DNA from 3 places in the Bacillus sp. JJ664 genome. Region 2 is predicted to be linked to each of the others. Evidence: riboswitches for the same ligand, from Rfam matches in the RefSeq annotation. Region 2 holds a riboswitch; each other region holds the start of a gene.
What was found. A riboswitch is a leader RNA that binds a small molecule or an ion and turns the genes downstream of it on or off. The one in region 2 is predicted to bind S-adenosylmethionine.
Positions count from the first base shown of each region.

Region 1 (2,277 bases), on a different contig from region 2:
TTAAGAAAGAACTAAAATTAAAAAATACTAGTTTGATGCTAGAAGATTACGAAGTGAACTATGTGAAGAATGGTAGAATAACAGACTTAAGATGGCAACTAATAGAACAAAATGGAAATGGCTTTAATCTCTATCATATTCAATATGATTCTAGAAAGAATAGGTATCAAGTTATTAAGAGTCCACTAGATACATGGCTCCAATACTCCCGCTTAGTTGATGCTGACCGTTTCTTTGAAATTCTTAATGTACTTAATATTAAAGACACTACTCATTCTAAGGGCGAGTTTTCATCCTATGTTATAAAAACTTTAGGGGAACGAGTTCGTTATGAAGTGAAAAATCAAGATCTGTATATTGTATCGAATGAAAAAATACAACTATTAGATGATGAACAACTACCAGTTGAAGGCTTTTATATTTCAACTTTTGCAATGAAGAAAACAAGTGAAGAAAGAGATAAACAAGGAAATATCACCGGAGAAAGTTTTGAAGGTACCGAAATATCTGATTATCTATTTGATGTAAATATTATTGAATAATAAGATTATAGTAAAAACTTACTATCTCAATTGGAGAATAGATACGATGAGATTATTTTAATCAACTTATATTTTAGTCGAATTAGCTTAAGGACTATTCTATCATCTATCAGTTATAAAATGTAGGATAAATTCAGAACTAATTAATTGACAATTTAATAAATTTTAACTATTATCACTTTATTAATAATAAAGTTGAATGTACATTTATCTTCTTATCTAGAGAGGTGGAGGGACTGGCCCTTTGAAGCCTCGGCAGCAGGTTCTTATGAATACTGTGCCAATTCCAACAAGCACATGCTTGAAAGATGAGAAGAGGGTTTTTAAACTCTCTTCTTTCGAGGAGAGTTTTTTTTGTATATAATACCAACTTATTAGATAGGTAAACTTGGTGATATAAATTGCAAGGGAGAGAATCTAGATGAAATATGGTTTTTGGTTACCGATTTTTGGAGGTTGGTTACGAAATGTAGATGACGAAAATATGCCGCCAACTTTTGAATATGCAAAAAATGTGATTCAATCAGCTGAAAAATGGGGTTATTCAACTACTTTAATAGCTGAATTATATTTAAATGATATCAAGGGACCAGAACATGATTCTCTAGAAGCTTGGTCTACCGCAGCCGCTCTAGCAGCAGTGACAGAAAAAATAGAAATTATGACGGCGATTCGCCCTGGGTTTCATAATCCTGCTGTTGCAGCAAAAATGGCAGCTAATATTGATCAAATCAGTAACGGGAGATTTACGTTAAACGTTGTTTCTGCTTGGTGGGCGGACGAAGCGCGTCAATATGGCGGTATTTTTACAGAACATGATGAACGTTATGCTCGTACCGAGGAGTTTATTGATGTACTAAAAGGTTTATGGACAGAAGAAACCTTCAATTATGCAGGCCAATTTTACGACTTGAAAAACACGAAGCTTGCACCGAAGCCTGTTCAAAGACCTAACCCGATTCTATATGCAGGTGGTGAAAGTGAAAAAGGCAAGCAAACCATTGCAGAAAAATGCGATGCATATGTAATGCATGGTGGAACTGTTGAAGAGATTGAAAGAAAAATATCAGGTATGAAAGCTCGTCGTGAACAAACTGACAATTCACCATTCAGTTCTTTTGGAATGGCTGCCTATGTTATTTGCCGTGATACAGAAGAAGAGGCACAAACTGAGCTTGAAAAAATCACAAATGTGAAGGATTCAAGCGGATATGCTGGATTTAAAGACTTCACTAAAAAGTCACAATTAGAGCAACAAATCCAATTACAGGATTACTCGGTGTCTAATAGAGGTTTACGATCAAATTTAGTAGGGACTCCAGAGCAAATTGCAAATCGAATTTTACAATATGAAGAAACTGGCTTAGACTTATTATTATTACAATTTTCTCCTCAACTTGAGGAAATGGAACGATTTTCAAAAAAAGTTATGCCATTAGTTGAACAAAAACGTAGTTTAATAAAGAGCTAGAAAGGGGTAGTAAAAATGAGTAAAGTATATGTAATTCATGAAAATAGTGAATGGACAGTCCATTTAACAAATAGATTGGAGGAACTTGGTGTTCCTTATGAAGAATGGCATTTAGACGAAGGTACGTTAGATTTATCAACGGAACCACCAGAAGGGATCTTTTATAGCAGAATGAGTGCTTCTTCTCACACACGTGATCACCGTTTTGCGGCTGAATTTACTGCGCAAGTATTAGCTTGGCTTGAAGCACACGGTCGTAAGGTA
Region 1 is NZ_JBALMS010000156.1:5,139-7,415, reverse strand. Features, by position in the region: gene V7056_RS18760 (hypothetical protein) at 1-542, shown strand, start outside; SAM riboswitch class I at 755-857, shown strand; gene V7056_RS18755 (LLM class flavin-dependent oxidoreductase) at 964-2,013, shown strand; gene V7056_RS18750 (ATP-grasp domain-containing protein) at 2,029-2,277, shown strand, end outside.
Region 1: linked by a shared signal. The riboswitch ahead of V7056_RS18755 (LLM class flavin-dependent oxidoreductase) and the one ahead of metK (methionine adenosyltransferase) in region 2 are both predicted to bind S-adenosylmethionine.

Region 2 (2,277 bases):
ATAAGCAGCAGAACGGTCAACCTTAGTTGCATCTTTACCAGAGAATGCTCCACCACCGTGACGAGCATATCCACCGTAAGTATCAACGATGATTTTACGACCTGTTAATCCTGCATCCCCTTGAGGTCCACCGATTACGAAACGGCCTGTTGGGTTGATAAAGAATTTAGTATTTTCATCGATTAACTCAGCTGGTACAACTGGTTTAATAACAAGTTCTTTAATATCATTTTCGATTTGTTCTTGAGTTGCTTCTGGACCATGTTGTGTAGATACAACAATTGCATCAATACGAACTGGTTTGTTGTTTTCATCATACTCAACTGTTACTTGAGTTTTACCATCTGGACGTAAGTATGAAACTGTTTCATTCTTTCTTACTTCAGTTAGACGACGTGCGATTTTATGAGATAAAGAAATTGGAAGTGGCATTAATTCAGGTGTTTCGTTTACAGCAAAACCGAACATTAAACCTTGGTCTCCAGCTCCGATTGCTTCGATTTCTTCATCTGACATGCTTCCTTCACGTGCTTCTAATGCTTGGTCTACACCTAAAGCTATATCAGCTGATTGCTCATCAATAGAAGTTAATACTGCACATGTATCTGCATCAAATCCGTATTTTGCTCGGTCATAACCGATTTCACGAATTGTTTCGCGAACGATTTTTGGGATATCTACATAAGTAGAAGTTGTGATTTCACCTGCAACAAGTACTAGACCTGTTGTAACTGAAGTTTCCGCTGCTACACGAGCATTTGGATCATTAGCTAAAATTGCATCAAGAATTGAATCTGAAATTTGGTCACAGATTTTATCTGGATGTCCTTCTGTAACTGATTCTGAAGTAAATAAACGACGTTGTGACATTGAGTCCCCTCCTAAATTGAATTGACGGATCTCTTTTTTCTCAACATAAGATTAGAAAAATGTTTTCCTATATCTTATGTTTCCCATTTAAGATAAAGATAACTCAGTGTAAATTACGAAATTGCCATCTGTATTTAAGTTTTGAGCAAAAAAAAAGCCTTCCTCTTATCCATATTGCTTGAGGAAAGGTTTTGTTATTTGCCTTTCGCTCTTATCGTCCAAGACAATAAATTGCCTTGCATCAGGTTCAGCACCTTTCACTTAAAGTGAGGTTGCTGGGCTTCGTAGGGCCTGTATCCCTCCACCTACTCGGGATAAGAGAGTATCCGTATGAAAAGTATCATATTAAAAATAAACTTTCTTGTCAACAATTTTCATCATACTTTAGACACATTTCACCATAAATAAAAAATCATCACACACTTTACATTCATTCCTATTAAATGGGTAATACCTAATAATATCTTTCATACAAGCTATTTAACTCCTTTAAGTATACCGTTTTACTCATTTTAAGATTTTTAATAATTTCGTTACACATTTTACCAACTAATAGTATACACTATTAAAATAAATGTGTTATACTAATTAACGAGATACCTACATGGCAGACAAATTATATTTAAAGGATGGTATTAGTATATGAAGACAGTTGATGTAAATATTGAATTGAATGAATTACTTTCAAGTAATCGCATGTATAACCAACTTAGCGTTTCTGAGCTAGTTGAAAAAGTTCTAACAAGACAAGAAGGTATTCTAACGTCAACGGGGGCAGTTAGTGTATCAACGGGAAAATATACTGGCCGTTCACCAAAAGATAAATTTATAGTAAATGAAGCATCTGTTGAAAACTTAATTGATTGGGGAGCAGTAAATCAACCAATCTCTTCAGATGTGTTTGAAAAATTATATAGTAAAGTACTTACTTACTTAAAAGATAGAAACGAATTATTCCAATTTAAAGGATTTGCTGGAGCTGACACTGGATATCGTTTACCAATCCAAGTTATTAATGAATTTGCATGGCATAATTTATTTGCTCATCAGTTATTCATCCGCCCTACTGAAGAAGAATTACTTACACACCAATCAGAATTTACAATTGTTTCTGCTCCAACTTTTAAAGCTGATCCAGTTGTAGATGGTACGAACTCAGAAGCATTCGTTATTATTTCGTTTGAAAAACGTATTATTCTAATCGGTGGTACTGAATATGCAGGAGAAATGAAAAAATCAATTTTCTCAATTATGAATTTCCTATTACCACAGAACAATGTATTACCTATGCATTGCTCAGCAAATGTTGGTAATGAAGGTGATGTAGCATTATTCTTCGGTCTTTCTGGTACAGGTAAAACAACATTATCAGCTGACGCAGACCGTAAATTAATCGGTGATGATGAG
Region 2 is NZ_JBALMS010000050.1:29,275-31,551, reverse strand. Features, by position in the region: gene metK (methionine adenosyltransferase) at 1-870, opposite strand, end outside; SAM riboswitch class I at 1,079-1,191, opposite strand; gene pckA (phosphoenolpyruvate carboxykinase (ATP)) at 1,513-2,277, shown strand, end outside.

Region 3 (2,277 bases), on a different contig from region 2:
ATTTTTATAAACGAGAGTATGATGTCGATTTAGATCCTGAAGAAGAAGTAGCCATTTTATTTGGTGGAAAAGCAGGTTTAGTTGAATTACCACTATGCTTATGTGATGAAGGCGATACAATTTTAGTTCCTGATCCAGGATACCCTGACTATTTATCAGGAATTGCACTTTCTAAAACAGTACCATATACTTTACCGTTGATTGAGGAAAATCATTTCTTACCTGACTATCAAAAGATTCCTCAAGACGTTTTAGATGCTAGTAAAATATTATTTATTAATTATCCTAATAACCCTACTGGTGCAGTTGCTACATCAGAATTTTTTGAAGAAACGGTTCAATTAGCAAAAAATAATCAAATAACAGTTTGCCATGATTTCGCTTATGGAGCCTTTGGATTTGATGGTAAAAAGCCGATCAGCTTCCTTCAAACTCCTGGATCAAGAGACTGTGGTATTGAAATTTATACTCTATCTAAAACTTATAATATGGCAGGATGGCGAGTTGGGTTTGCCGTTGGAAATAAAGAAGTGGTTTCAGCGATTAATTTATTACAAGACCATCTTTATGTTAGTTTATTTCCTGCAATCCAAGAAGCAGCCGCTGTTGCATTAACTGAATCACAAGAAAGTGTGAAAGAATTATTATCTCTTTACGAAGAAAGAAGAAATGTATTCATCAATGGTTGCCGAGAAATCGGATGGAATGTCACCTCCCCAGCTGGATCATTCTTTGCTTGGCTTAAAGTACCAAATGGATTTACATCAACGGAATTTGCAGATCTATTACTAGAAAAGGCACATATCGCTGTTGCACCTGGTAATGGTTTTGGTGAATTTGGTGAAGGATATGTAAGAGTAGGTCTATTGACTGACACTAGCAGATTAGAAGAAGCTATCTCACGTTTAAAAAATCTCGAAATATTTTTAAACATTTAATGTTTGACAATTCCAATTGTTCGTGAAATAATGCGATTATGTTAAAAATTCAAAATTAAATATTAACTTATTCAGAGTAGGTGGAGGGACCGAGCCCGATGAAACCCGGCAACCGGCTATATTTTATAGCACGGTGCTAATTCTCGCAGCATTTTGCTGACAGATAAGGTGTAGGTATACCTCTCCTTGTGAGAGGTTTTTTGTTTTTATTCACTAATTATCAAGGAGGTCATGAAATGAGTGGTGTAATTGCAACGTACCAGGTTTATGACAAAAATCATCATTTAGAAAAAAAAGCAGAGTCCATTGCACTTGGATTAACAGTAGGTTCTTGGACATCTTTACCTCAAAATGATCAAATTCAATTACAAAAACATAAAGGTAAAGTACTTTCGATTCGTGAAGTCGAATGCGAAGACAATATTGCTGAATACTTTGGTCAAAGACCAACGAAAGGTTTAATTGAAATCTATTATCCTAGTTTAAATTTTACACTTGATATTCCAGCAATCTTAACAACTGTTTTTGGAAAATTATCACTTGATGGTGAAATTAAATTAGTAGACTTGAATTTTACTGACGATATTTTAAAGCAATTCCCTGGACCAAAATTTGGGATCAGTGGGATCAGAGAAAAAGTTGATGTGTATGATCGTCCTTTATTGATGAGTATTTTCAAATCAGTGATTGGTAGAGATATACATTACATTTCAGAGGAACTAAAAAAACAAGCACTGGGCGGAGTAGACTTAATAAAAGACGACGAAATTTTATTTGATACAGTGACTTCGTTAGCAGAACGAGTTACGCAAGGGAAAAAAGTTTTACAACAAGTGTATGAAAAAACTGGTCACAGAACCTTATATGCGGTGAATTTAACTGGTCGTACATACGAATTGAAAGAAAAAGCAAAACAAGCTGCAGAAGCTGGTGCTGATGTATTTTTATTAAATGTATTTTCTTATGGTATTGATGTTCTTCAAAGTTTAGCAGAGGACCCATCAATTCAAGTTCCGATCATGGCACATCCTGCTGTATCGGGAGCATTTAGTGCTTCCCCTATTTATGGGATTGATGCAGGTTTATTATTAGGGAAATTAGTACGTGTTGCAGGAGCAGACTTTAGCTTATTCCCTTCTCCGTACGGGTCTGTTGCTTTACAAAAAGAAACTGCTTTAAAAATTGCAGAAAATCTTACGGTACAAAATGGATTAAAAGAAACATTCCCGGTTCCATCTGCTGGTATTCATCCAGGTTTAGTGCCTAGGTTAATTCAAGATTTTGGAACTGACCAAGTTATTAATGCAGGCGGTGGAATACATGGTCATCCAGATGGTCC
Region 3 is NZ_JBALMS010000100.1:25,172-27,448, forward strand. Features, by position in the region: gene V7056_RS15495 (pyridoxal phosphate-dependent aminotransferase) at 1-938, shown strand, start outside; SAM riboswitch class I at 1,003-1,108, shown strand; gene V7056_RS15500 (2,3-diketo-5-methylthiopentyl-1-phosphate enolase) at 1,175-2,277, shown strand, end outside.
Region 3: linked by a shared signal. The riboswitch ahead of V7056_RS15500 (2,3-diketo-5-methylthiopentyl-1-phosphate enolase) and the one ahead of metK (methionine adenosyltransferase) in region 2 are both predicted to bind S-adenosylmethionine.